DNA from 3 places in the Cytobacillus sp. C11.1 genome. Region 3 is predicted to be linked to each of the others. Evidence: a T-box and tRNA genes for the amino acid it is inferred to sense, from the RefSeq annotation. Region 3 holds a T-box; the other regions hold tRNA genes.
What was found. A T-box is a leader RNA that pairs with one kind of tRNA and senses whether it is charged. The one in region 3 lies ahead of argS (arginine--tRNA ligase), so its partner is inferred to be a tRNA-Arg.

Region 1 (10,098 bases), 1.1 Mb from region 3:
GGGTTGCGATGTGACATTAGCAGACCTTTCACAAAAGAATATAGAATTTGCGTTAAATAAGGCTAAGGAACTTAATCTCCCTCTTACCGGCGTTTGTGTAGATGGTCGTGATTTATCTACCATTGATGATGGTCAATTCGATCATGTTCTGTGTATGGGACCGATGTATCATTTGAAAGATAAACATGACAGAGTAAAACTTATAAAGGAATGCCTGAAAAAATTAAAGCCGAATGGAACTATTTTTGTAGCTTTTGTTTCTTCCTATTCATTTGTATGGGATTATCTAATACGTAACCCTGAATTGATAATGAACGAGGAAAGGAAATTAGAACTGAATGTAATGACGATGTGAATTTTATCAGGCAGGGGTTTACAGATAATTTTTTTATCCGTCCAAAAGACGTACTTCCTTTTTTTGAACAATTTAGCCTAGAAAAAATGCACTTGCTTAATTGCGAAAGTTTTTTATATTTGCGTGAAGCAGAATTACTTAAACAATCACCCGAAGTGGTATCTGCCTGGTTAGACTTTGCAGAGCAGGTATGTGAGAGAGAAGATATGTTAAGTTTTGCAGAACATATAATGTATATTGGTAAAAAAATAGAAGGGTCGATGCGTTAACAAGGCATCGACTTTCCTAATTCAGCACGAAGGAGTTTGTGAAGCAATGTACTTACGCTAACGGGTAGCGATTGCTGAACAAGGCAGTCGCTTTTTGTGTTATTTGCGCAGGAAGGTTTTATAAAGAATAATAATATTAAGGTTAGTAGAGGTTTCAGAATATACGCGGAAAATCAACCTTCCCTTTATTGGTAATCCGACACGATTCCTATTGTTTTTGCTTTTTCTGATCTTTAAAGAAAAAGTAATTGACACTGAAAATAAGTTTATGATATTATTAAAATTTGATAAAAAATAATATATATGTTAAGGTTAAGAAGGTTACCATATATGGAGGTGGATTATTTGTTTCAAATTGGCGATAACATTGTTTATCCAATGCACGGAGTAGGTATAATTAAAGCCATAGAAGAAAAGGAAATCTCAGGGGAAAAACAACAGTATTATGTCATAAAAATGTTAATCGGTAATATGCAAGTCATGATTCCTACGGGTAAAATATTGAGTTCAAGTATACGCCCTGTTACTGACATAATTGCATTAAAACACATCATAAACATTTTTCATCATGGAGAATCAGATAGATTACTGCCGTGGAAACAAAGGTATAAAGTGAATACGGACAAAATAAAAACGGGTAAAATACAAGAATGTACTGAAGTTGTACGTGATTTAATGCGTATGAAGAAAGAAAAAGCACTTAATTCAAGCGAAAAAAAAATGTTAGATAACGCACATGAATTTTTGATTAGTGAACTGGGATTAATTAAAGGGATTACTGAAAATCAAATAAAAAGTTTCTGTTAAGGTTAATTTAAGAAAATGTATTACATTTCCCGAGAATATCCTGAATTTTTTGGGAATATGTTTATTATTAAAAGTAAATCTTTTCAAAGACATTCAACTTCTCCAACTCACCTTTAGACCATTAACCTCTTTTGTTATTTCTACAATCTAATCCATTTTTATTATTTAAATTTCTTTTACGAACGTTTGAAGTTTCATCAAATAACTCGATAAAATAGTCACTTGATTTTTGCAATCCTGATTCACACTGGCACGGACAAGGAGCCGTTAGGATGAAAGAGAGGTAGGGCTTTCATTGTTTTAGGTATACAATATATTATTTAAGTCATTATTTCTAGAAGAAAAAACAATCAATCTCACCTCTATCTTTAAGAATTTTTTACATCTACTGAGACAGTGAATAGTAATTGTTTATCTTCTTTACGTAAAAGAGAAAAACGAATTGGTAACACCATATGTCAACTACAAAAATGGTTTCCAGACCAGGAAACCATTTTTTATTTTATTTACATAACAATAGTAAAGATTACTGGTGATGGTTTTAAATCCTTTGATGAAGGGCAACGCGTAAAATTTGATATTCTAAAAGGACAACGTGGCCCTCAAGCAGAAAACGTTTCTAAAATTTAATTAATCTCCTACCCCTTTGTAAATATGAACTCTGATCATAGGGGGGGACCAAGCATAATCACCGCTTTGTACTTGAGTATACTTTTGTCATTTCCTTTTACTTCAATGTTTTCCCCGAATAATGGGACGAGGGGACAGGTCCCTTGTCCCATGAGACTACTTGTCCAATACTCTATCCCTAGCAACTTTTCTCGAACGAGTAAGTTGCCATCTAGAAGAACAAAGGAACCACCCACTCTCCACAAGAAAATACTATAAAAAGGTCCCGTATTAATAGATCCAATAGTAGCTTTTTCTTGTTCCTGTTAAAGGAGATATTATTGATGACCCAGATTTTGATGCAAGATTTCATAATGGATATGAGGTTGTAAGATTGGGATGGCTGCGGCGATCCCTTTTTTATTGCGCTAACGAAGCAGAATAGTTGAAAAACAAAAGTACATAAATATTACAAACAAATAAGACGGGTGAAAGGAATTTAAATAATAGGAGTTCTTATAGGAGAATATGCCTTTTGTGTATAAATATAAGATGAAGGGAGGGATAAATTTATGTATGAGGCAAAAGGTTTTCAAAGTACAGACTTCGCAGAACTTATTCGGTAGTTAATGATTTTCTTGGCTCATTAGAGGAAGGAAAGCTGATAGATGTTAAATACAATGCTGTTCCTCTTGCTGTAAGCATGCACACAGAATATGGAGTGAATCCTGATACAAAATATACGGCAAAGATTATCATAAAGAGATAGTGAGCTCAATGGATTTTTCTGCATCTTGACATTTCTTACAAAAAATGTTATGATTAAAAAGAATTATTTTTGTTCGGTGTAAAGGATTTGTAACTTTTCATCTTGATGATCACTGAGAGCAGGGATAGTATTACATTGTGTGTGTTTACACGCTAGGAGGCAATACAAATGGAAAATGGTAATGTAAAATGGTTTAATGGCGAAAAAGGCTTCGGATTCATCGAACGTGAAGGTGGAGACGATGTATTCGTTCATTTCTCAGCGATTCAAGGCGAAGGTTACAAAACTTTAGAAGAAGGTCAAGCAGTGACTTTTGATGTGGAGCAAGGTCAACGTGGACCTCAAGCTTCAAACGTACGTAAAGCTTCTTAATTTTACAAAACAGGGAAGGCAGGCTCTTTTATGGGAGTCTGCTTTTCTTTTTTCTGTGAAACAAAGAACCCCCACTCGTAAAGGAGTAGGGGAATAAAGATTGTGATGAATTGCACTTAAAGTAACGGGTGAATAAGAAATCAAAATGAGCACAAGTAATAGATGTTGAAGAATTGTTGACGAAAACGGTCAACAACGGTCCGTTTTAAATCTAAAGGAACAATCTTCATTCCTTCTGAAGCCTTGATATGTAAGGGATTTTCCATAATAACTTTATTGCTTCCGTGACTGTTTGCCACTTTGACAGGGTAGAGGTCGCTGGTTCGAACCCAGTCGGAATCAGGTGTCACCACTAATTATAAATGTGCTCAAACAAGTCGGAATAGCGGTAAAAATCACTAATAAAAATCATTCCGACCCCAATCCGACCCCAAACTTGGAATTCTAAGGTTAATGACTAAACAAATTGAATAAAATAAAAAGCGCGAAGCCCTTGATATACATGGGGTTCGCGCTTTTCTTTAGTGACGTCCCAGGCGAGATTCGAACTCACGACCTACAGCTTAGGAGGCTGTCGCTCTATCCAGCTGAGCTACTGAGACATGGTAGTATCTTCTATTCCTGTTTTTCTTTTGTCAGTTGTTTCAAGGACGTGCATGGCTCGGAACAAAGCTGCATCGGAGGTAACTCCGCAATGTTTTAGCCTAGTTGAGCTGGTGGAAGGATCAAATGAACTTATCTGACACATTTACTTATTATAATGCCTTAATCAGTTTTGGTCAATGGGTATGCAAAAAGAAAGAATCGGCCACTTTATAATGGCCGATTCGTTTTTAGTTTGTGAGCTTTTTACGATAAAATCGGGCATATGCTCTTGTTCTATCTTTCAGCTTCTTAAGCTGAGAGGTCTTAAGTTCAATTATGGGCTGAGCAAATGATGTAATCAGCTTGCTTGATAGAAGTAGAGTAAGCAATAACGAAATACCTGCGAGCAGCAGGAAGGTTTCCGGTTTGTTAAAGTAGTTTTGTACATCGCTTTCCCTGAATACACGGACAAAGAAACCGTGCAGCAGGTAGACATAAAGTGTATTCTTCCCCAGGTTTGTAAAGAAGTACTGTTTCTGGGGAACGATTGAGTAAAAGCTAAATACCATGATTAAGCTAAGGATATAGAATCCCAGTCTGGTAAATACAGCTCCAATAGAAGCTGCGCCCATTTCTGTATATGGCTTTGACCCAAGGAGCCATTTATAATCAATATCCGGATAAAAGTAGAATCCGGTAAAGACAACTGCAAATACAAATAAGGCACTAATTCTGAACTTTGGTTTAATCAGGGCATAGAAGTGCTCTTTCTTTAAATAATACCCTAGTAAAAATAATGGAAAGAAAACAAAAGTCCTTGATAAACTTAAATAGTTTGAGATCCAGTCGGCATAACCGACAGCAAGGCCAATCAGCAGAGCGGCTGTCAATGAATAAACTGCTTTATGCTTGGCAAAGAAAAGGAGCATAATGTTCCAGCAGAACATGCTGATCAGAAACCATAATGACCAATGCGGGTTGAACGGATCCATCTCAAACGTTCCTTTATTATATAAAAAGTAATAGAAAACTGAATAAATTACCTGAAATATGATATACGGCAAAATTAACTTTTTTGCAATCTTCTTTATATATCCTTTTTTATAGAATCCTTTTGCAAAAAAACCTGAAACTAATATAAATGCCGGCATATGAAAGGTGTAAATGACCTTATATAAGGTGTAAATCGTTTCATTATCCTCAATAAAAGAGCGGAGCAAATGTCCGAATACGACAAAGAAAATTAAAATAAACTTAGCATTGTCGAAATAATAATCACGTTGTTTCATAAATCCTCCTCTATTAAAGACCCCCAAAAAACTCTCTATTTCTTTACCCACTTTAACATGAAGTAAACTGCTTTTCTCGTGTAAAAAGAAGGTGAAGTTTACAAATAAAGTAAATTAGAAACCGCTTATCCAAACTGTTATATCACAATATGTATTCTGTTATATAATTGTGAAAGCGGATTCGGCTCATATATTATAACGTTTCCTTTGAATTTCTCAATTCTGTTTCAAATTTTTTCTGTGAAATATAACATTTGTCACAGATAAATGGAAATAGTTCTTTTAGAATTGCCTTAGGGGATAACTTTACGGTGTTTTAAAACCGTTTACCATATGAGGGAGGGAGAACATGTCAATCTTACCTAAAGCAAATGAATTAGGATTTTATGAAATAAGGCTGGAGTCGATTGGCGGCCTTGGTGCCAATCTTGCAGGTAAAATGCTCGGGGAGGCTGGTGTTTTGGGGCTTGGACTGAATGGGTCCAACTTTTCATCTTACGGCTCTGAAAAAAAAGGCTCACCTGTAAAAGCATTTGTGAGATTTTGCGAAGGTGATACAGAAATACGGGCACACAGCCCAATTGAGCAGCCTCACGTCATCGGCGTTTTCCACGAAGCATTATATAAAATGGTGAATGTTGTCAGCGGTATGGAGCCTGACGGTATTCTGCTTGTTAATTCGGCCAGAGAGTTTGATGATATTAAAGAAGATTTGAAACTGGAATATGGAACACTTGCCATTGTGGATGCCCTGCAGATTGCAGTAGAAGAAAAAACAAAAGTAAATACTGCAATGCTCGGAGCACTTTTTAGAATTTGCGATTTCCTTGATCCGGAGTCAATGAAAATGGTTATCCGCAAAACATTTGAGAAAAAATATCCGCACCTTGTGGAGCCCAATATCCGTACCTTCGAAAGAGGATTTAATGAAGTGAAGTTCAAAACCTATGAAGCTCCTGATCATGCTGAGGGGAAAGAGTTTCATAGAACAGCACCTCAGCTGGGCTTTGAAACCCAGGAAATCGGTGGAGTGATCACTGCACAGGCAAATAGTATTCTGAAAGATCTAAGCGGTTCTAGGCAGGGGTTTCTGCCGCAATTTGAGCAGGAGCAATGCATCAACTGTGCAGCCTGCGATACAGTTTGCCCGGACTTTTGCTTTGTATGGCAGGAGGGGGAAGACAAAAAAGGCAGGAAGCAAATGTTCCTGCAGGGTATCGACTATCAGTACTGTAAAGGCTGCCTGAAATGTGTTGAGGCTTGCCCGACAAGTGCTCTTAGTGAAATGCGGGAAACGATAGGATTTGCGGATGCCCATAGGGTAAAGCAAAACTTTCCTTATGCAGCAGGGGGGATTTTGTAATGGCAATTTTAGAAGACAACCTGAAAACAATGAAGGCAGCTGAACAGTTGACTACTTTCGAATCGGGAAATGAAATGGCTGCGATGGCAGCAGCACAGATCAATTATCACATTATGGGCTATTTTCCAATCACTCCTTCAACTGAAGTTGCACAATACCTTGATCAGATGAAGGCAAGAGGGGAACATGATATTAAACTGATTCCCGCAGATGGCGAGCATGGCTCTGCAGGTATTTGCTATGGAGCTGCAGCCACAGGTGCACGTGTATTTAATGCGACCAGTGCCAATGGTTTAATGTATATGCTTGAACAGCTTCCCGTTCAGGCAGGAACCCGCTTTCCAATGGTCATGAACCTTGTAACCCGTTCAATCAGCGGTCCATTGGACATTAGAGGGGATCATTCCGATTTGTATTTCGCACTGAATGCGGGCTGGGTTATTTTAACGGCCAAAACCCCTCAGGCGGTGTATGATATGAACATTTTGGCGCTTAAGATTGCTGAGCATTCAAAAGTTCGCCTGCCTGTAATTGTTGCTTATGATGGCTTTTTCACCTCCCATCAAAAAAGGAAAGTAAAGTATTTTAAAGACCGCAAAATTGTACAGAAGTTTGTAGGTGAATGCCCGACAGATTATAACTTTGCCAGAGATCCTAAAAAGCCAGTTACAATCGGTGCCCACATGAATGGGGACGATTTAATCAACAATCATTACCAGCAGTCAGAAGCAATGTATGCGGCTGGTGAAGTGTTTAAAGAAGCGGCCGAAGAATATGCCAAACTATCCGGCCGGGACTACCCTGTACTCGATTTATATGGGATGGAGGATGCAGAGGTTGCACTATTCCTGCTAAATTCAGCTGCAGAAACAGCAAAAGATACGGTTGACAATCTGCGCAGGCAAGGTATTAAAGCAGGCGTGATCAGCCCTAATATTATCCGTCCATTCCCTTCAGCGGAAATCCGCAAGGCTTTAAAGAATGTAAAAGCCCTTTTGATTGGGGAGCGTGCAGATTCATATGGCGGCCATGGACCAAATCTTACACACGAAGTAAAATCAGCATTGCAGGAAGATCCTGAGAATCAAACTATTGTGTTAAGCAGAGTCTTTGGCCTTGGCGGAAAGGATTTTTATGCTGATGATGCAGAGGCGTTTTTCTCAGCAGCAATGGAGGCCAAAGAACAGGGCTATGCCGAGAAAGCATTTGATTATTATGGCCATATTCCCGGCAAGAAAGAGCAAATGCTGCTGCCAGTAATCACTCCGCAGCATGGAGAAGTATATAATACTGGATTGATTAAAACGGAAAAAGACCCTGAAACCAATAAATTGAAAGTTAAAATACCGCCCCTTCGTGCGCTTGCTTCAAAACCGAAGCGAATTGCTTCAGGGCATGGAGCTTGCCCAGGGTGTGGAATTTTTACAGGATTGGAATTGTTCTTTAAAGGGATTGAAGGGGATATAGTTGTCTTGTTCCAAACGGGATGTGCTTATGTAACAACTACATCTTATCCTTATTCCTCCCATAAGCAAACGATGATTCATAATCTCTTTCAAAATGGGGCAGCTACCTTATCTGGCACACTGGAAGCCTTTATGGAATTAAAAGAACGCGGTGAAATTGATGTTTCAGATGATGCCACATTTGTGATGGTAACCGGAGATGGAGGCATGGATATTGGTATGGGCTCTGCAATTGGCACGGCTCTTCGCAATCATAAACTGATCATGCTTGAATACGATAACGAAGGCTATATGAATACTGGTTCGCAATTGTCCTATTCAACACCTAAGGGCCATATGACAAGTACGAGCAATGTAGGCCGCACTCAAAAAGGCAAGAGCTTCCACCATAAGGATACAGCACAAATTATGGCGTCCACGAATATTCCATATGTTTTTACCGGCAGCGAAGCATTTCCGCAGGATTTAATCAAAAAGGCTGCAAAGGCGCAATGGTACGCTCAGAATGTCGGTACAGTGTACGGGAAGATATTGATAACCTGCCCGCTTAATTGGAAGTCAGAAGAACGATATGGTGAAAAAATCCTGGAAGCTGCTGTCAACTCCTGCTTCTTCCCTCTTTATGAAGTAGAGGATGGGGTAACAACCATAACTTATAATCCAGAGGATAAAAATAAACGAGTTGAGTTGTCTGAGTGGCTAAATTATATGGGCAAAACAAAGCATTTATTGAAAGAAGAAAACAAAATGCTTCTCAATGAACTTGAAGAAGAAATTGAATATAGATGGAAAAAAATTAAAGCCAAGCATGAGCATCCAGCACTTTAAAATCCAAAGCAAAGTACCGCGTGTACTTTGCTTTTTTTATCCTATAAATCTCTTTAATGGAAAAATAATCTACAAATGTATTTTTTAATCTATTATAATGATGTAATAAGATAGTAAAAAAGAAATGCACAACAAGGATGTTGATAGTGCTAAAGGTGTGCATCCGGTTTAATCATAAGGAGGATATAGGATGAAAGGGGTAAAAAAGTTTAAAAGAACAAAAAAAGCAAAGGCAGGCAATTTGCATGCAACACAGAATAAAGCAACACTATTAGATAAATTGGCCAACATAAGATGGTGGAAAAGGCTCAAGCTTGGCCAGAAATATGGTGTGGCCCTATTTTTAACAATTGGGCTTTTTACTGCATCTACCATACTTACTTTTTTTCTGTTGACGATCGTGAATACAAAAATGGATACAGTGAAGGATTCAGGAGAAAAAGCGATTATGATTACTGAATCTGCAGTGATTTTTCATCATAAAGGCAGTACAATCGGAAATTACATTATCGACTCCAATCCGAAGCACTTAAAAACATTTGACCAGTTGACAGAGGACTTTAATACATTAAAAAAAGAAATCACCCCTGCCCTTACTGCAAAAAAAACAAAAGAGCTGTTTAAACAAATTGACGAAAATGATCAAAAAATAGCCAGCTTATTCCATGATGTTATTGAGCCTAAAGTGAAGCTTCAGCATGTAAGAGAATACAGGCTTGCAAAGCTGCAGGCAGATAACTTTATTTCAGAGACTGTAGAAAAATTAAATACACTAAGCAGCATGCTGAAGGAGGACCAAAGAAAAGCTGTTTCTTCAGCCGAGTCAGGACTGGTTTTAACCCTAATTGTCCTTGGGATCTCGATCATTATTTCTGGCGTCCTTGGGATTGTGAGTATCTTAATCATCGGGCGTATTATTACAAGAAACTTAAACCAGATTGTCCATGTTTCCAATGAAATAGCAGCAGGAAATCTGAATGCAAAATCAGTCGAGTATGATGGAGATGATGAAGTAGCAGAGCTTAGCCGTGCCATTAACTCCATGAAAGAAAAACTCCAGAAAATGATTCAGGAAATAAATTCAGTTTCTGGCCATGTAACAGAAAGAAGCGGAGAGCTCAATATTGCTGCAAATGAAGTAAAAGCTGCCAGCCAGCAGGTTGCTTCAACCATGCAGGAGCTATCAGGGGGAGCAGAGGACCAGGCAAGCTCAGCTACACGCTTATCAGCTATGATGGAAGAGTATATGCACAAAGTGGAGGAAGCAGCAAAGAGCGGGTTTGAAATTAAGAGTGCTTCCAACGAGGTGATGTCACTCACTGATAGTGGGGATAAACTTATGAAAGAATCCCAGCAGCAAATGGGCTTGATTAATAAAATTATGAA
Region 2 (10,098 bases), 1.4 Mb from region 3:
CTTCCAATACGTCCTGAGCTAATCCCCGTCCGCTGGTCTCCACTCCATCATACTTCAACTTTACATATACCTGGGCTAAAGCATCTCTGCCTGCCCCAACAGATTGAATACGGTAATCAAGAAGGTTAACCGTGCCATTTACGCACTTTTCCAATGTGTTATATAACGCTTCTATGCTTCCGGCTCCTGTACCCGCTTCTTGTATAACCTCATTACTTGAACCTGATAGTGTAACAGTCGCCGTTGGGACAGAGCTGGTGCCATATTGGATTTGGATTCCGATCAGCTCGTAGAAACGCTGTTCTTTGGAGAGCTTTTCTTCCAATACGATTGCCGCAAGATCATCATCTGTCATCTCTTTTTTGCGGTCAGCCAAATCTTTGAATACTGTAAATAACGGTTTAATATCTTCATCCGAAACGTCAAGCCCCAGTTCCATCAGGCGATTTTTAAATGCATGCCGTCCTGAATGCTTTCCAAGCACCATAGAATTGGATTGGAAACCTACCAAATCTGGAGAAATAATTTCATAAGTTGTTTTCTCTTTTAATACGCCATCCTGGTGTATGCCAGATTCGTGGGCAAAAGCATTGCGTCCGACAATTGCTTTGTTGGCTGGTACTGCCATGCCTGTAAGTTTGCTGACCAGGCTGCTGGTTCGGCTAATTTCCTGCAGATTCAAGCGGGTTGATGCCTGATAGTGATCATTGCGGATATATAGGGCAACCCCAAGTTCCTCCAACGCTGCATTTCCGGCTCTTTCGCCTATGCCATTAATGGTTCCTTCTATCTGTGTTGCCCCATTTTCAATCGCTGACAAAGAATTGGCTATGGCCATCCCCAGGTCATCATGGCAATGAGCTGAAAGGGAAACCGTATCTATAGAAGGAACATGATTTTTTAGGTATTGAAAAATCTCGCCATATTCCTGTGGAGTTGTGTAGCCGACTGTATCTGGTATATTGATAATCCTAGCCCCTGCCTGGATTACTTTCTCAATAATTTCAGCAAGGAATGGCAATTCAGTCCGGGATGCGTCCTCCGCTGACCATTGGACAATCGGAAACCTGGCCGCAGCATATTTCACTGTTTCTACTGCTGTTTCAGTTACTTCTTCTTTTGTTTTTTTCAATTTATATTGCCTATGGATGGGAGAGGTTGCCAGGAATGTATGTATTCTTGGCTCAGCTCCATCTTTTAGCGACTCCCAGGCTGCATCAATATCTGAAATCACAGCTCTAGCAAGACCCGTTACCGAGCAGTTCCTGATTGTTTGGGCAATTTTTTGCACGGAAGCGAAATCACCCCTTGAAGCAGCTGGGAAACCTGCTTCGATAATATCAACATTCAGGCGCTCTAGCTGTCTGGCAATTTCCAGCTTTTCCGAAAAATTAAGATTTACGCCGGCTGACTGTTCACCATCTCTTAAAGTTGTGTCAAAAATCTTAATTGTTCGCACTGACAGCAACTTCTTTCTTTTTGCTGCTATTTACAAATGGCATCATTTTACGGAGCTCTCTTCCCACCTGTTCGATTGGATGCTCATTCTCTCTTTGGTTCACTGCGTTGAAAACTGGACGATTTGCCTGGTTTTCCAATATCCAGCCTTTAGCAAACTTTCCTTCCTGAATATCCTTTAGAACTGCCTTCATTTCTTCTTTTACTCTTGCATCTACTACACGAGGTCCGCTGACAAAGTCTCCCCATTGAGCTGTATCAGAGATTGAATAGCGCATTCCTTCCAAACCGCCTTCATACATAAGGTCTACAATGAGTTTAAGCTCATGCAAGCATTCGAAGTATGCTAATTCTGGCTGATAGCCTGCTTCAGTAAGGGTTTCAAAACCAGCTTTCACAAGTGAAGTCAACCCTCCGCAAAGCACTGCCTGTTCTCCGAATAAATCAGTTTCAGTCTCTTCCTTAAAGGTTGTTTCCAAAGCGCCTGCACGAAGGGCTCCAATAGCTTTAGCATAAGCAAGTGCAAGTTCCTGGGCTTCACCTGTAACATCTTGGTAGATTGCAAACAGTGCCGGTACACCTGCATCCTGTTCATATGTTCTTCTGACAAGATGTCCTGGACCTTTAGGCGCAACAAGCAATACATCACATTCTTTAGGAGGTACGATTTGACTAAAGTGAATATTAAAACCATGGGCAAACATTAATGCCTGGCTGGTTAGATTCGGTTCGATTTCTTCCTTATATACCTTTGGCTGAAGTTCATCAGGCAATAGAATCATAACCACATCCGCCTGGGCAGTTGCTTCCCCTACTGTATATACCTGAAACCCGTCTTCTGCTGCTTTTTCCCATGATTTTCCTTTGCGAAGGCCGATTACAACATCAACACCGCTGTCTCTCATATTTAGGGCGTGTGCATGTCCCTGGGATCCATACCCGATTACCGCTACTTTCTTTCCGTTTAAATATGATGGATTTGCATCTCCGTTATAATACATTTTTGCCATTTTAAATCTCCCTCTCTTTTTTAAAGTTTATTAGATTATTAATTTCTATAAATTAAAATTAAACAATGGAATAAGACTTTTGCTGCTGGGAAGAACGCTGAGTCCCCCTTGGAAATGCAGTTGTTCCGGTTCGGGCAAGCTCTTTAATACCGTATGGTTTAATCAAGTCAATGAAAGCTTCGACTTTATCAGATTCTCCGGTTATTTGAATGGTCATGCTGTCCTTGCTTACATCAATAACCGAAGCCCTGAATGGCTCAATCAAAGAGTATATTTCATTCCTGGTGTATGGAACTGCCTGAACTTTGATGAGAGCAAGTTCTCTTGCAACAATTGACTGGTCAGTAATATCCGTTACTTTAATGACATCAATCTGCTTGTTTAATTGTTTGGTAATTTGTTCGCTGGCCCTATCATCCTCCACATGGACGACACAGGTTATTCTGGACATCCCTTCGTGTTCGGAAAGGCCGACAGAGATACTCTCTATATTAAAGTTTCTTTTTGAAAATAGATTTGTAATTCTGTTCAGGACGCCTGGTCTGTTCATAACAGTCAGGCAAATTACTCTTTTCATGGTTTAACACCTACCATTTCGTGAAGTCCTTTTCCAGGGGCAATCATTGGATATACATTTTCACCCTGATCGACTCTGAAGTCCAAAAGCACCGGTTCACGGCTATGAAGCACTTCATCTAAAATAGCTTCAGCCTCTTCTTCTGTTTGGATTACATAGCCTTTAATGTCGTATGCTTCCGCCAGTTTAACAAACGATGGCTGTACAGGAATTTTACTGTGTGAAAAGCGCGATTCATAAAAGATTTCCTGCCATTGGCGAACCATGCCGAGGGCCATATTATTTAAAATGACTATTTTCACAGGCAAGTTCAGTTCTTTTATGACTGCCAGCTCCTGAGTGGACATTTGAAAACCGCCATCTCCGCAAACAGCGAGCACACATGCTTCAGGATCGGCCAGTTGTGCACCTATGCTTGCAGGAAAGCCAAATCCCATAGTACCCAGACCGCCTGAGGTTACCCATCTGTCTGCTTTATTAAAGCGGTAATACTGGGCTGCCCACATTTGATGCTGTCCTACGTCTGTTACCACAATCGCATCTCCTCCAGTTTTGGAATGGAGCATTTCCATAACCTTTTGAGGCTTTAAACCTGCTGTTTCTTTCTCGTAGAAGTAAGGATATTCGTCCTGCCATTGCTGGATGGTTTCGATCCATTCTTTATGTGCTGGAGGTTTGCCATCCTGCTGGATCAGCTGCTCAAGGGCTTCTTTTGCATCTGCTACAATCGGGATGGAGGTTGGAACGTTTTTTCCGATTTCTGCAGGGTCGATATCAATATGGGCAACTGTTGCATTAGGTGCAAAATGATTTAGATTTCCTGTCAGCCTGTCATCAAACCGCGCACCAATATTTATCAGCAAATCACACTCTGTCAATCCCATATTGGCTGCATAGCAGCCGTGCATTCCTGCCATTCCGATGAACAGCGGATGATTAGCCGGGAATCCTCCAAGCCCTAGCAATGTATGGATAACCGGAATCTGCTGCTGCTCTGCGTACTCTTTTAACTCCCCGGAAGCCCTTGCATGCAGAACTCCCGCTCCTGCCAAAATCACAGGCTTTTTTGCTCTGCTAACTGCTTCTGTTAATTTGCGGATCTGCAAATAATTAGGCTTTAATGTTGGCTGGTACCCCGGTAAATTAACTTCCTGGTCATCTGGCGGCTCTGCTGCAGATGCTGCGATATCTTTAGGAACATCAATGAGTACCGGTCCAGGTCTTCCAGTTGAAGCTATATAAAAGGCTTCTTTTACTACTCTCGGTATATCTTCGATGCTGCGGATCTGATAGTTATATTTTGTGATAGGGGTTGTTATCCCGAGGATGTCCGCCTCCTGAAAGGCATCCGATCCAATAACGCCTGTTGCCACCTGGCCTGTAAAAACAATAAGAGGAAGTGAATCCATCATTGCATCCGCAAGTCCGGTTACAATATTTGTAGCTCCCGGTCCTGACGTGGCAATCACAACACCCGGCTTTCCTGAGATTCGGGCATATCCTTCGGCTGCATGAATTCCTCCCTGCTCATGGCGGGGTAAAACATGAAGAATTTTTGAATCATACAGCTTGTCGTAAATTGGAAGAACAGCTCCTCCCGGATAACCAAAAATCACTTCAACATTTTCTTTCTCCAAGGCTCTTAATAACAGATCTGCACCGGTAACCGATTCGGTCTCCGTTTTGGTTTCTGTTAAGGCAGCTTCCTGCAACATTTGTTGATAACCTCCTCTTGTTTTTTAATCCAATATAAAAAGCCCTTCCACCCCATACAAACCTATTGATTATAGGCTTAAGGGATGAAAAGGCTTTGATAACCTGTTCCACGGTACCACCCTGATTCACGCTTTAATGCGTGCACTCATGGATAGCAAAATTGCTATCCGTTTTGATAACGGGTGAAGCACACCCGGCAGCCCCTACTCGATGATCATCTTTCAGGCCTGCGCTCCGAGGTGAGTTCATTTTATGAGGGCATTGCCGGTTTTCAGCAGCTCCGGCTCTCTGTGAACGCCTTGTCATAAAACTACTTATCCTCTTCCACGCTTTTCCTATTTGTTTAAGTTATTTTTCAGCTTACGTGCGGAGCTGCCAGCGAGATTACCTTAATCCCTTCTGCTACAACCCGCTCCCTGAATTTCTCCAGGAGATTTTTTGTGTAACTTCCCGGAATGCCGTCACCTATTGTCCGGCCATCCACTTTTACAACTGCGATGACTTCCGCGGCAGTGCCGGTTAAGAAAACCTCATCAGCTGTGTACACATCATGCCTTGTAAAGGGTTCTTCCTTCACTTCATATCCAAGCTCTCTTGCTATATCGATAACAGCGTTTCTTGTGATTCCTTCCAATGCTCCGATATAACCAGGAGGAGTGTAGAATACCCCGTCCTTTATAATAAATACATTATCTGCCGAGCCTTCCGCTACATAGCCTTGATCATTTAGCATTAATGCTTCATTCACATTGGCAAGGCGTGCTTCAATTTTGACAAGAATATTATTCAAATAGTTCAGGGATTTTACTTTTGGGCTTAAAACATCGGGTCTGTTTCGCCGGGTTGCAACTGTTACAATTTCCAATCCTGTTTCGTAAAGATGTTTAGGGAAAATGGCCAAAGGCTCTACAATGATAACAACGTTGGCGCTCCTGCAGTTGTTTGGATCCAGACCAAGATCGCCGACTCCTCTTGACACCACTATTCGAATATAAGCACTTTCATGCTGGTTTCGTTCAACCGTTTTTACCACCAGGTCAGTGAACTCTTCTTGTGTATACGGAATGTTAAGCATAATTGACTTTGCTGATCGATACAGGCGATCCATATGCTCTTTCATTCTAAAAATATTTCCGCTGTAAACCCTGATACCTTCAAAAACTCCATCGCCATAAAGAAAACCATGGTCATAAACAGAAATTTTCGCGTTTTCTTTTGTGACGAATTCTCCGTTTAAAAAGATCCACTGTTCAGGCACGAAAAACACCTCTCACTAAATACAAATAATTTAACACTTTAAACCGCTGAATTTTTAGCTTAAAAAAATCTGCAATTTTCTTTACAGAATATTTTAATTTTGCTTCTGCGATTCTGTTTAATTCAGGTTTTGATTTCTTATATTGAGGACTATCTTACGCCCATTTTGAACAGTCGTCAACACCCTTTTTATGAATTATTTGATAATTTAGATTAATAGGTTTAGCTGTATCCGCTTACAATGTTGATATATTCACATTCCATGAGAAAAAAATTTTTTAAAAAATTTTATAATCAGCAGGGATCCCAGATAATTTTGCAGGAGGAGAGCTAGAGGATTTTTAGGGCACAAAAAAACTCACCAAAATGGTGAGTAAAATTCGGTAAGATATGTAGTGTTGCTAGGTGTGTAAATGGCGTCCCAGGAGAGATTCGAACTCCCGACCGACGGCTTAGAAGGCCGTTGCTCTATCCTGCTGAGCTACTGGGACATATAATATAATAATTACTGTCTCTTTTGGAGAAAGATTATCTCAAAGACAAGTTTTATTATATTAGACAAACAATCCGAAGTCAATACTTTTATTGAATTTTTTTGTGTTTGAGGGAAGCCTTGCTCCCCTCAGTTATTATAATCAAGTTATTCCTTTTTTGCCAGTGAAAATTTTTGAGAAAGACCGGGCATTTTCCCCGTGGCTAAATCATAAACCTCAAGGGTAATATCTCTTTGCTTAGTCTCCAGGATTATATATGTTTTTTCTCTTCTTCCCCTTGGCAGCCTGATACTTCCAGGATTAATAAATAAAGTGTTATCCACCATTTCAGCTCCCAGATAATGCGAATGACCAAAACATACAATATCCGCTTCCATTTCACGTGCGCGGTAGGAGAGATTCATTAGTGTAGACTTTACAGAATACCTATGGCCATGTGTAACAAACAGGCGCAGCCCTTCAACTTCTTCAAAACGATCTTCCGGGAATCCTGTCTCAAAGTCACAATTTCCTCTTACTGCAGAGTACCCTTTAATAGATTCGTCATCAGCTTGCAGTTCCGAATCTCCGCAATGAATCAAAAGATCCATCCCAGCATGCTTGTCACGGATTTGCTTCAGTTCGGAAGTTAGGCCATGGCTGTCGCTCAGAATAAGTATTTTCATGCTTTTTCATTTCCAGAAAGAAAAGCAGGGAGAAGCTCTTCAAGCTTTTTTAGCGCCTTTGCTCGATGACTGATTTGGCTTTTATCTTCAGGCTTTAGCTCTGCCATTGCTTTTCCTTTCTCCTCCGCAAAGAAGATAGGATCATAGCCAAACCCATGAGTGCCTCTTTTATCTCTTAAGATAGAGCCTTCGCAGGTCCCTGCAACTGTTAATGTTTCTTTTCCAGGTGCAGCAATTGCCAGCGCGCAGTAAAATCTCGCCTGGCGGCTGTTATCGGGTGTGTTCTCCATCTCCTTCAAAACTTTGTCCATGTTTTTCTGGTCGTTTTTCTCTTCACCCGCATAACGCGCAGAAAAAATGCCAGGCCTGCCTTCCAGCGCGTCTATCATCAGTCCTGAATCATCAGCAATGACCATTCTTCTGAACGCATTGGAAACAGTTTCTGCTTTTAAAATGGCATTCTCTTCAAAGGTGGTGCCGGTTTCTTCTACATCTTGAAAGTCATGATAGTCCAATAAAGTTTTGACCTCATAGCCAAGAGGCTTGAACATCCGCTCAAACTCCCTTGCTTTGCCTGTATTTTTAGTAGCGATTATAACTTCTTGCATCCTACGCCTTCCCCTCCAGCTTTTCTCTTTTGTTAATAATGCTTGTTGTGATTTTCTCTCCAAGTACAGCCTTTTGGTGTTCAAACAGCTCCGAGATGCCCCCCTGGGCAGCATTTAATAATTCCTGAAGCTGTGAATAAGAAAATGTCGCCTCTTCCCCTGTACCCTGAAGCTCTACAAATTCTCCGTTTCCTGTCATGACCACATTCATGTCCACCTGTGCTGAAGAGTCCTCAATATAATTCAAGTCTACTACAGCCTGCTTATTATCGAGAATACCCACACTTGTAGCAGCAAGAAAATCATTTACCGGGTATTGGGGAAGCTTTTTATTGGTGTAAAGCTTGTCCATTGCCTGTGCCATTGCAATGAATGCACCTGTAATAGATGCTGTCCGTGTGCCTCCGTCGGCCTGTATGACGTCACAATCCAGCCAGACTGTTCTTTCTCCAAGTGCCTCCAAATCGACAACAGCACGAAGGGCACGGCCGATCAGGCGCTGGATTTCCATTGTTCTTCCGGAAATTTTGCCTTTTGCCGCTTCTCTGATATTTCTCTGTTCTGTAGCTCTTGGCAGCATCGAATATTCAGCTGTTATCCAGCCTTTTCCCTGGCCCCTCATAAATGGCGGCACTCTCTCATCGATACTAGCTGTACAAATCACCTTTGTATCTCCTACTGTAATTAGGACAGAGCCCTCGGGATGCTTTAAGTATTCTGTTTCAATATGTATAGGCCTGAGCTGCATTGGTTCACGTCCATCTGCACGCAAAGCTGATTCCCCCTTTAATATCCATTGGATATCCATTGATTCGTTTTAAACAGGAAAGCTTCCCTTTTCTGCATAAAAAGTATGTAATCTTTGAAGGGATCTGCAATTTAAATTCGCAGTCCGTTTTTCTGCAACAAAGAAGAGGCGGCAATAAATGCCTACCTCTTTTTCCTGTTACTTTATAGTATAACAAAATCCGCCTTTTTAAAAACTTCCTGTATTCACATTTTCAGGACGTGTTACTGGCTCCGTTAACTTTTCCCCGTTCTCATTCACAATTTCTGCTTTTCCATCAACTGTGACAGCAACGCTCTCGATCCCTTTTTGTTCAGTTAAAGAGAGGACAAGGGCATTCAACAGATGCTGGGAGATCATTTTTTCTTCAAAACTGCTAAACACGTTTTCGTTAAAGTTAAGAGTGACTTTTCCATCCTCCACTTTTGGATCTTCAAGCAGCTGAACATCCGGCAGGAAGTCTGTTACCAGATTGGAAGCATAGTTTGGCCCTTTAACCAATTCGTTTACAACAGCTTCGACTTTGTTTTCCATTTTATTGCTTACACGTTTTGTGACAGGAACATAATAATAGTTTTCTTCATCCCCGCCAAGGTAGTACACTGTAACCGGTTTTGTATTGGTTATATCAACTACTTCTGTCGTGTCCATGTTAATTCCATTGGCTCTGCTTAATGATGCAGCAATCGGCGTTCCATTTACAGGCATTTCTTTTAATTCATGCCCATTCAAGGTAAGCTTTACTTTATCAATGGCATCAAATTGCGTAAGCGTCCAAGTAACAGATTGAAGAATCTTCATTTCATCTTCTGGAGCGTATTCCTGAAACTCCTTGGAGAAGTCCACAGTAGCAACTTTATCCTTAATATTGACTGAAACCTTTGTATCAGCTGGAAGGACTGCTCTGAAGTCATTAGGAAGCAGGTCGGTTACAGGGCCGTTTTCTACCAAGTATTCCAAAGCCTGTGTAGCAACTGAATTTGTTTTCGGAAGCTCTAGCGTCTGTGGGACAACATAACCATTTTTATCAATTAAATAAAGCTCTGTTTGAAGATTTGCTACCACACCATCTTCGTTCTCTGCTGTTTCCATTTCTGTGCCGTTTGTTTCTTCAGCTACCTTTTCTCCTTCATCAGAATATGTCACTTCTTTTGGCGGATCTACTTTTTCCTTTCCCTGGCTTCCAAATAATCCGCAGCCTGATAATAAAACTGATGAAACGAGAACAGCTGAAACTATAGTCGATTTTTTATTTATAGACATATTTAATCCCCCCTGAGACAGTTTGTACTACATGTATACGAGCCTATCTGTAATTTAGACCGCCTTTCGGGAGAAAAGTGTTAATAGATTTTTGACAAATTTGGACAAACCGCTTGATTCGGGCATCGATAACTGCCCATCTCTACTTTAATTTCAACCTCGGAATCTTCAATTTTTACGAACTGAGCAGGCTCAGGTTCCTCCTTTCACGGTTTAGCCAAAAATTAATTATAGGGAAAACCCAAACTGTAAAAATAGCAGCC
Region 3 (10,098 bases):
ACTCAAATAATTGTAAAACGGCGGCTTTAAGTGCTCTTTTACATGGCCAATATAAAGAAGCTCCGCGATTGCCTGGCCGGGAAGCTCATTTACAGCCTCCTCTTCCTCAAAATCAATCCAGCAAAAATCGCCATAGCCGTAAACATCCTCTTCCACTAATCTTCCAAGCTTGTCTCTTGACACGTAATCGAACATCGTATGCATATTGTAATCGCCATGTTCATAGCGGTGCTTCAGCAATAGCAGATTATTAATCGAATCTGAAAGGGTTTGGACAAACTCCGCAAATTCAATTCCATATGTCATAACATACTGATCCTGTTCATTAAGATGAATATAAATGAGATCACGAATAGCATGATTTCTTTTTTTCAATGGCGAAACCTCCGAACCGTTAACAAGAGTAGTATATAAAGAAAAGCGCAAGGCGCCCGCCTATGAGGAACGCAGGCTAAAAATGCCACCCTCTCAAACGCTAACGCTCTTAGTCTTGCGTGAATTCTGTCGAAGCATTACGTATGGAGCTGGACAGTTATCGAAAAAGACAGCTTCTGACTATGAAACTGTCTGCTTTAACATATGAGTATTTTCTCTTCTCTTATTGTAGCAAAAATATTAAAAAATATCTTTCCAGTTTAGAAAAATATTATTAGGTCTCCCATTTAATTTCCATATACCCGTCTTTGCACTATTTTTAAATTCACTTAGATACTTTTTCATTAAAATTCAGGCATTTTTAAGGATCCCGCACCCTCCGCTCCAAACAACACAGTTCTAATCAACAAAGTACTTAATTTATGGAACTGCAAGAAACTATCTCAAGCTTCAATTCGTCTAAAGATATAGAACAACAAATGAAACTACATCCAAACAGCCATTGTAAGGGGTATTTTTCTTTGTTAGGATAAAAATGTAAATAGGTAAAGAAACCAGGTGTGTATGAATGGATCAAACTAAAAGATTTTCAGATCGAATTGATTGGACGCTATGCTTTCTATTGCTTCTATTTTTTTTAATAAGCTGTATCGCTATATATAGCGGGCAATCCTCTGAGCAATATGCTGGCAACTTTGTGATAAAGCAAATCGTAAATTATGTAATTGGAATCATTATAGTCGCAGTTGTAATGTATTTTGATAGTGAACAAATCAGGAAACTTACCTGGTTCTTATACGGTTTTGGAATCCTATTATTATTAGGGTTGTTTGTTGCACCTGAAAGCATTGCACCCGAGCGTAAAGGGGCAACTCTTTGGTATGTAGTTCCCGGGCTAGGTTCCATTCAGCCCTCCGAATTTGTGAAAGTCTTTTTGATTATTTCTTTAAGCAAAATCATAGCTGACCATCATCAGAAATATTTGAGCAAGACACTTGGTTCAGACTTATTTCTCCTAATTAAGCTTGGAGCAGTAACATCACTCCCATTAGGATTAATTATCATAGAAGACCTCGGCACAGCCCTTGTTATTGTCGCTATTTTAACAGGGACTATTCTGGTTTCGGGAATATCGTGGAAAATCCTTGTTCCGATCTATGGCTTTCTTGGAGCCTTTGCCGGCACCATTCTCTATCTTGTTATACAGGCACCGGAGATTCTGGAGAAATACCTGGGGGTAGATCCCTACCAGTTTAGCAGAATCTACTCCTGGCTTGATCCTGTAAATCATAAACAAGGAGCGGGAATGCAGCTCTATAACTCTATGCTGGCAATCGGTTCTGGCCTGACCTCCGGAAAAGGCTTTACCGACAGGCAGGTATATGTTCCTGACGCCCATACTGATTTTATTTTCAGCGTAATCGGAGAAGAGTACGGCTTTTTTGGAGCAAGTGTTGTCATAAGCCTATTCTTTCTTCTAATCTATCATTTAACAAAAACAGCGCTGGAAACAACCGATCCATTCAATACCTATATTTGCGTTGGAGTCATTAGCATGATTACCTTCCATGTTTTTCAAAACATTGGCATGACCATCCAGGTTCTGCCGATCACCGGCATTCCGCTTCCATTTATCAGCTATGGAGGCAGTTCATTAATGGGAAACATGCTGGCAATGGGGCTAATTTTCAGCATGCACTATCACCATAAAACCTATTTGTTTTCGACAGATTCAAATTTTGTTGCAAAATAATTCCAGCAGAGTATAATAGCATTAATATATTTAGCGTCCATGATGAAGAGAGTAGCAAAGACCCCCTTCCTTAAGCGAGACAGGGATGGTGCAAGCCTGTTGGAAGTTCTTTTGCGAAGCGCACTTCGGAGATGCAGAGCTGAAACCTAAGTAGGCTTTGCCGGGTCAAGACTCCCGTTAACAGATTCTTTAAAGAGGTCCAATCAAAGTAGAATGGACAATCAGAGTGGTACCGCGGGTAATTCAAGCTCGTCTCTATTTTAGAGACGGGCTTTTTTATTTTCAGGGAGGTGTTATTATGTTGAACTTTAAAGAAATTTTCACTGCTCAATTGATATCTGTATTGGATGGGCAAACATCAGAAGAAGAGATTGCTGACTTAATCGAAATTCCAAAAAACCATGAGCATGGCGATCTGGCATTTCCTTGCTTTACGTTTGCCAAAGCATTCAGGAAATCGCCGGCCGCTATAGCAGTTGACCTCGCCAGCCAGATTAAGGCACCGCTCATTGAAAAAGCGGAATCATCCGGACCTTATATTAATGTCTTTTTTTCAAAAGCAGATGCCGGGAAAATCATAATGGATAGAATTCTCAAAGAAGAAAAAGAGTATGGGAAGCTTACAATCGGAGCCGGAAAAACAGTGGTGCTCGATTTTTCATCGCCAAACATTGCAAAGCCTTTCTCCATGGGGCACTTACGTTCGACGGTCATTGGAAATGCACTCGGCAATCTTGCTGAAAAATGCGGTTACAAGACTATTAGGATCAACCATTTAGGAGACTGGGGCACTCAGTTCGGTAAATTGATAACCGCTTATAAAAAGCGGGGAATCCCAGATAAGGTAAAAAGAAATCCAATTCAGGAATTGCTAAGCTTATATATTCGGTTTCATAATGAAGTCGAAGAGAACCCTGAATTAGAAAATGAAGCCCGCTATTGGTTCAAGGAGCTGGAGAATGGCAATGAAGAAGCTGCCAGCCTCTGGGGCTGGTTTAGAGAAGAATCATTAAAAGAGTTCCAGCGCATTTACGACATGCTTGGCATCCATTTTGATTCCTATAACGGCGAAGCTTTTTATAACGACAAAATGGAAGCTATTATAGAGGAGTTAAGCGCCAAGAATCTGCTTGTTATGTCCGACGGAGCCGAAGTAGTTCAACTTCCTGATCAGGACCTCCCTCCTTGCCTGATCAAAAAGTCCGACGGGGCAACCTTATATGCAACACGTGACCTCGCTGCAGCTTTTTACAGAAAAAAGAAATACCACTTTGATCAGTCCTTATACATTGTAGGACAGGAACAAGGCATCCATTTCCGCCAGGTCAAAAGTGTCATCAAAACAATGGGCTACGAATGGGCAGACAATATGGTACACGTCCCATTCGGCCTTTATATGAAGGATGGCAAAAAGATGTCCACCCGTAAAGGCCGGGTTATTCTTCTCGAGGAAGTTCTCAATGAAGCTGTTCTACTCGCAAAGCAAAATATAGAAGACAAGAATCCGCATTTAGAAAATAAAAAAGATATCGCCGAAGCCGTAGGAATTGGCGCCATCCTTTTCCATGATTTGAAAAATGATCGAATGAATAATATTGAATTCTCACTTGAAGATATGCTGACATTCGAAGGCGAAACCGGCCCCTATCTGCAATACACCAATGCTCGTGCCTATTCCCTGCTCCGCAAAGCGGAAGATGATGGCCATTCATCTGAAAAAGGCCTCTCTGATTCATATAGCTGGGAAATCATAAAGCTTCTCTATCAATATCCTGACAAACTTAAGAAAGCCTACCTTCACCATTCTCCATCTGTCCTGGCAAAATATTTAATTGATGTGGCCCAGGCATTTAATAAATATTACGGGCACGTAAGAATACTGGAGAAGGATACAGACATCAAAGGAAGGCTAGCACTCGTAAAGGCTGTCACGATTGTTCTCTCGGAAGGCATGCAAACTCTGGGTATGAAGGTGCCTGAACAAATGTAAAAGGAGAGGCCGTTACGGACTCTCCTTTCTCTCTTTATAACGGGACTTTGCCAGCTTCACTTTAACCAGGCTTCTTACTAAAAAGCCGCCGACAAATATAGCCATTAAAACAAGACCAGAATAGTTCAGATTTACTAATTTAAGAATAACACTGGCAACGGTTGCCATATAAAGAGCACCAAGCATATATGTTATTTCCTCGTTCTCAAAGTAGGAAGTAAGTTTTGCCCCGAGTTGTGATCCGACCAGACCGCCTGCCACTAAAGAAATGCCAATCCAATAATCAATGGAAATTGTGGATGCATAAGAGAGAAAACCTGCTGTAACGATTAATAAAATGGCAAATAAGCTGGTGCCCACTGCTTTTTTAGGCAATAATCCCAAGAATGCGACCGATAGAGGCACCATAATAAAGCCCCCGCCAACCCCCAGTGTGGTTGAAACAAAACCAGCAAAAAAGCCGATTAAAACCATCTTTATAATGGAAGGAGATTTTCCACTCCTGTTCTCTGCGCCAGATTTAGACTTCCTGCCTCTTTTCAGCATGGTAAGAGCAAAGTAAGACAGCAGGACGATATAGAACATGGGGACTGCCCACTCATCCCAGCCTCTTTCTTCCAGAAAAAACACAAAAGGCCGAGCTGCCTGTGTTGCAGCCATTCCGCTTAAGCCGAGAATAAGGCCTTGCTTCAGCAAAATATTCTTCATCTTGATATGAGCGGTAATGCCGGAAATCGAGGTTCCGATTGAAAATAGCAAACTTGTTGTAATTGCTTCTATAGGAGAAAATCCAAATAGCATTAAAGTGGGGGTCAAAATAAATCCTCCGCCTACCCCAAAGAAACCTGAGAGCACACTTATCAGTGCCCCTAGAAGAATGAATAAAAGATATTCCATAAGAAAGCCTCACTTATAAAAGTATGTACTTTTCGATGATACTATATCACTTTACCATACTCAGCAGGGTTTATAAGAATCGATCACCAGTATTTGCAGATTTTCGAACGGGATAAATATCCCAAACCCTTAACAATCCATTCCTGCATGACGGGCTGACCCGAAAAGTGGTATACTTCACATGTGTGATTATGAAAGCTATAAAGGAGAATAAAATAAATGTCTGAAATGATTCATGCAATTGAAGAATGGCTCATGGAGTATGGCGTCTTTGGCTTGTTTTTCGTCTCTTTTGCCGATTCTTCTTTCTTTCCAATTCCACCTGATGTACTGCTGATTCCAATGGGGGTTTCCAACCCGGATAGTGTGCTCTGGTACGCATTTATTACCACAGTCGCCTCCGTACTTGGCGCCATTCTTGGCTGGTTTATCGGAAAAAAACTTGGCCGCCCTGTTTTAAGATACATCATCTCTGAAGAAAGAATCCAGAAGGTTGAAGACTATTTCACGAAGTATGGCGCGATGGCGATTTTAATCTCCGCATTTACTCCGATACCTTATAAAGTCTTTACCATTTTTGCCGGAATATCAAATATTCGTTTGAGAGTCTTAGTCATCTGGTCCATCATCGGCAGAGGAGCCCGTTTCTTTTTAGAAGCAGCCATCATTATGGTGCTGGGGGCCCAGGCAAAGTCGTTTATTGAAGAAAACTTTACAATGCTAACGCTTATCGGCGGACTAATTATCCTTGTTGTTTATGTTATTTACCTTGTTATTAAAAAAAGAAATAAAACAGTGTAAATCTATCCCGGTTTAAAACCGGGCTTTTTCTTTGAACATTTCCCCTATAAAAACCTTATTTATAATTATTATAAATTAATATTGATTTTAATTAAATATTTGTTATAATGAAGTTACAAGCTAACCAAAGGGGAATATTTAAATGGAAAAATTATATTCAGCATTAAATGTTCAAATTGCAAACTGGAGTGTTCTTTATACTAAATTGCATCGTTATCACTGGTTTGTAAAAGGGCCATTCTTCTTTACACTGCATGAAAAATTTGAGGAATTATATAATGAAGCAGCTGAGGTTGTAGATGAAGCAGCTGAGCGACTGCTGGCTATTGGCGGCACACCTGCAGCAACTCTGAAGGAATATTTAAGTGTAGCTACCCTGGTAGAGTCAAATGGCGAAAGTAAAGCAGAAGACATGGTTGCCAATCTGGCTTCAGATTACAAACATTTAAAAGAACAACTAATTTCATTAGCTCAAGCCTCTGAAGACCACGAAGACCAAGTAACTGCAGATTTTGCAATCGGGCTGATTGAAAAACTTGATACTCACATTTGGATGCTAAACGCCTACTTAGGAGAGTAACTTAATATAGAAAAAGAGTCAGTGAAAAGAATCACTGGCTCTTTATTTATGTTCAGAAAAGAATACCTTTATGATCTTATAAGGGCGTAATTATTTTTCCCCAACAGCTGCTATGAGATGTTATGATTGACCTGATTAGTTCATACAACTTAGAAAGGAGTTTCCATAATGGCAAATTTAAAGTATTCTTTATTCATTTTTCTTGGCGCATGCAGTTATGGTATCTTGGCATCCATTGTTAAGCTTGGTCTTCAGGCAGGCCATACTGTTCACGAGCTGACAGGCAGCCAATATTTATTTGGGCTCCTTTTGCTATTGCTTTCATTCCCTTTTATTAAGAAAACGAAAGTTACCTTTAAACAAACAGCAGCTTTGTTAATTACGGGAGCTTCATTAAGTTTAACGGGAATTCTATATGGGCTGAGCCTTGACCGGAATCCTGCTTCTATCGCTGTTGTTCTGTTATTCCAATTCACCTGGATTGGAATACTAATAGAAGCACTTTATGAAAAAAAGAAACCAAGCAAAGCAAAACTTATTTCTTCGTTCTTGCTGATTATTGGTACAGTGTTTGCAAGCAATCTTACTGCCGGCGGCTCCGCTCCCATTAAGGCTGACGGATTAATTTACGGACTCCTATCTGCTATTACCTTTGCATTGTTTATTTTCGCAAGCGGCAAGGTTGGAAAAGGAATTCCTGGTATCCAGCGAAGCATCTTTATTACCCTTGGAGGCCTTCTTCTGGTTGCAGCAGTTTCCGGACACATTTTAATCAGCGGCGGCATACAACTGCAAGGTTTATGGAAATTCGGACTGCTGATGGCTTTATTCGGCGCCATTTTCCCGATTATTTTCTTTGCGATCGGCTCTCCACACATAGACTCTGGACTCGCCACTATCGTTGGCTCTGCGGAACTTCCAGCCGCTGTTGCTGCTGCCATGCTTCTGCTTGGAGAAAGAATCACGGAAGCACAGACCTTCGGAATTGTCCTAATCCTGATCGGAATCAGCGTTCCACAGTTTTCTTTTAAAAAAGTTTCAAAGAATCGTTATAGCACATAAGGAGGGGAAACCCTCCTTTTTCTTGAATTGATAAACGAATGAGGAGGGATTTTTTTGCTAGATACAGTTTTTAAAAAAGTAATTGATTCTGAGGAAGAGCTCCGTTTATTGCTTGGCACCCCCAGCAGGACAGCAGCCAATAAAATCATACATAAACTCGATCATCATTGCCGAAAGTTTATTGGAAAGTCTCCGATATTATTTCTCTCAACCGCTGATAGTGCGGGCAGATGTGATACTTCCCCGCGCGGTGATGCCCCTGGCTTTGTACATATTCTAGATGATCATACTATCGTTATACCTGAACGCCCCGGCAATAAAAGGATGGATTCATTGCTCAACATCCTTTCCAACCCGCATGTTGGACTGCTTTTTGCAATTCCCGGACTTGAGGAAACACTACGAATCAATGGCCATGCAAGAATTATTAGAGATTCGGAAATTTTAGAACAAATGGCAGCCTATGGAAAGAATCCAATTCTGGGAATAGCTGTTGAAGTGGAAGAATGCTATATTCACTGCGCAAAAGCCTTTAAGCGATCTAAGCTTTGGGACCAAGGCCATTGGCTGGATAAACAAGATTTGCCTAAACCCTCGCAAATCCTTGCTGACCATGTCAACCTGCCTGGTCTTGACAGTGAAAAAATTGAAAACGCCCTTTTGGAAAGCTATGAGAAGAGGCTCTATTAGGGGCTATAATGGGTTTTGCGTTTATATGGCAATTTTCGCGAAAAAACGATTTATACATAGGTTTTGGACTTGTCCAAAGCCTTTTTTCTATATATAAGTCCATCTGAAGAGTCTATTTAAATCCTAATTAAGCATTCACTCTGTTTACTCCAAAAAGGATTGGGTATATGAAAGTATGCAAAAATACAATTTCTTTAAGGAGTGAACAATTTTGGACAATAATCGGTATTGGGGCGGGTTTGATTACCTTTTGGCCAAGCTGCCTGATTTATTATTAGCACTTTTAGTTTTATTAATTGGATGGGTTATCGCAAAAGCCATAGAAAAGGCCGTTTTAAAAGGACTTCGTAAAACCAGCCTGGATGACAAGGTATTCCCCGATAAAGCAAACAGAAAATATTCATCCGAGAAAATTATCAGTAAGATCATTTACTACCTTCTGCTAGTATTCGTGTTCATCTTATTCTTCAATATTCTTGATCTGGATATTATCGCAACTCCACTAGTGGGCATGTTCTCCTCTATCATGGCTGCAGTTCCCAGCATTTTAAAAGCAGCTCTTATTCTCTTATTTGCATGGCTTATAGCTTCCGGTCTCAGCTTCTTAATTAGAAAAGGCGGAAAAACGCTAAAAGTTCATGAAAAATTGGATAAATGGAATTTAACCGACAATAAGGAGCAGCCTTCCAGTGTAATCGATAAGGTTGCAAAAATTGTTTTTTATCTTGTTTTGCTTATTTTCCTGCCAGCTGTATTGAGTGCATTAAACCTGAATGGCATCGCTGGACCGTTCACCGGCATGCTGGAAAGTATCCTGGCATTCTTGCCTAAGCTTTTGGCAGCAGCCCTTATTTTATTAGTAGGATGGTTTGTTGCAAAAATTGTGCGAGATATCGTAACGAATTTCCTGCAGGCAATCGGAACTGAGAAATTAACGAAAAAACTTGGCTTAACTCGTTTATTTGAAGGGACAAGCCTTGCTTCTGTAATTGGTACAGTTGTTTTCGTACTAATTTTAATCCCAACAGTAATCGCTGCGTTAGAACAATTGGATATTGAAGGCATCTCCGGGCCAGCCATTGCGATGCTGAATGACGTTCTGACCATGCTGCCGAATATCGCCGTAGCCATTTTCTTTGTGCTGATTGGTGTATGGATCGGAAAATGGATCCGAAAGTTTGTTTCCAGCCTATTAGAACGCATCGGATTTGATTCTTACTTCTCTGGAATGGGATTAAACAAATCTGCTGCAACAGGCAGCGGTTTGACCTTCTCCCAGGTTATCGGCTATATTGCTGAAGTCATTATTGTCCTCTTGTTTGTTGTTCAGGCCCTTAATATACTTGGTCTTGATTTCTTAGTGACACTTGCAACTGGCGTTATTGCTTACCTGCCTCATGTCATTGCGGCTCTCGTTATTCTTGGAGTCGGCTTATGGCTCGGCAGCCTTGTGAAAAAGCTGCTTAGCACAGTGCTTCAAGGACCGCATTATAAGTTCCTGGCAAACGTTGCGCAAGCAGCCATAGTCGCCATCTCCATCTTTATGGCACTTGACCAGCTTGGTCTTGCAGCCTCCATTGTCAATGCTGCCTTTATTCTAACACTTGGCGCATTGGCACTTGCCTTCGGCCTATCATTTGGCCTTGGCGGAAAAGATTTTGCTGCCAAGTACCTTCAAAAGCTTGATCGTAAAATTGAAGAGACAACCATTAATAAAGATGCAGATACAAAAAGTGTGATGAAAGAAGCAATGCCTGAGAAGAAACCAGGCAGCACTGCCTCTGCCCCTACTAACGTAGATAAACCGATTAATCCATCAAGCCCGGATCCGACCAGAAATCCGGCTAATGATCCATTAAATCCACGCAATAATCGCATGGATGAAAACAATGGGCCGATGAAACCATAAATCATGCCAAGTGAAGCACGTCCAAAAGGACGTGCTTCACT

Region 1: it has a tRNA-Arg gene. The T-box ahead of argS (arginine--tRNA ligase) is inferred to sense a tRNA for this amino acid. The anticodon was not compared.
Region 2: it has a tRNA-Arg gene. The T-box ahead of argS (arginine--tRNA ligase) is inferred to sense a tRNA for this amino acid. The anticodon was not compared.

What each region holds. Positions count from the first base shown of each region.
Region 1 covers NZ_CM176935.1:4,532,580-4,542,677, reverse strand. Annotated here, with positions in the region: gene AC3ZVC_RS22460 (class I SAM-dependent methyltransferase) at 1-355, shown strand, start outside; gene AC3ZVC_RS22455 (hypothetical protein) at 352-624, shown strand; gene AC3ZVC_RS22450 (CarD family transcriptional regulator) at 955-1,431, shown strand; gene AC3ZVC_RS22445 (cold shock domain-containing protein) at 1,924-2,061, shown strand; partial or broken gene AC3ZVC_RS22440 (sporulation protein Cse60) at 2,693-2,809, shown strand; gene AC3ZVC_RS22435 (cold-shock protein) at 2,978-3,181, shown strand; tRNA gene AC3ZVC_RS22430 (tRNA-Arg) at 3,710-3,783, opposite strand; gene AC3ZVC_RS22425 (acyltransferase family protein) at 4,015-5,055, opposite strand; gene AC3ZVC_RS22420 (2-oxoacid:acceptor oxidoreductase family protein) at 5,405-6,418, shown strand; gene AC3ZVC_RS22415 (thiamine pyrophosphate-dependent enzyme) at 6,418-8,712, shown strand; gene AC3ZVC_RS22410 (methyl-accepting chemotaxis protein) at 8,903-10,098, shown strand, end outside.
Region 2 covers NZ_CM176935.1:2,018,362-2,028,459, reverse strand. Annotated here, with positions in the region: gene AC3ZVC_RS10005 (2-isopropylmalate synthase) at 1-1,459, opposite strand, end outside; gene ilvC (ketol-acid reductoisomerase) at 1,446-2,468, opposite strand; gene ilvN (acetolactate synthase small subunit) at 2,527-3,045, opposite strand; gene ilvB (acetolactate synthase large subunit) at 3,042-4,760, opposite strand; T-box leader at 4,838-5,097, opposite strand; gene ilvE (branched-chain-amino-acid transaminase) at 5,117-6,019, opposite strand; tRNA gene AC3ZVC_RS09980 (tRNA-Arg) at 6,433-6,509, opposite strand; gene AC3ZVC_RS09975 (metallophosphoesterase) at 6,659-7,177, opposite strand; gene AC3ZVC_RS09970 (XTP/dITP diphosphatase) at 7,174-7,785, opposite strand; gene rph (ribonuclease PH) at 7,787-8,557, opposite strand; gene AC3ZVC_RS09960 (GerMN domain-containing protein) at 8,762-9,835, opposite strand.
Region 3 covers NZ_CM176935.1:668,255-678,352, forward strand. Annotated here, with positions in the region: gene AC3ZVC_RS03390 (hypothetical protein) at 1-375, opposite strand, end outside; gene AC3ZVC_RS03395 (FtsW/RodA/SpoVE family cell cycle protein) at 944-2,128, shown strand; T-box leader at 2,159-2,388, shown strand; gene argS (arginine--tRNA ligase) at 2,430-4,118, shown strand; gene AC3ZVC_RS03405 (sulfite exporter TauE/SafE family protein) at 4,131-5,015, opposite strand; gene AC3ZVC_RS03410 (YqaA family protein) at 5,235-5,816, shown strand; gene AC3ZVC_RS03415 (Dps family protein) at 5,959-6,396, shown strand; gene AC3ZVC_RS03420 (EamA family transporter) at 6,565-7,458, shown strand; gene AC3ZVC_RS03425 (pyridoxamine 5'-phosphate oxidase family protein) at 7,507-8,148, shown strand; gene AC3ZVC_RS03430 (mechanosensitive ion channel) at 8,360-10,057, shown strand.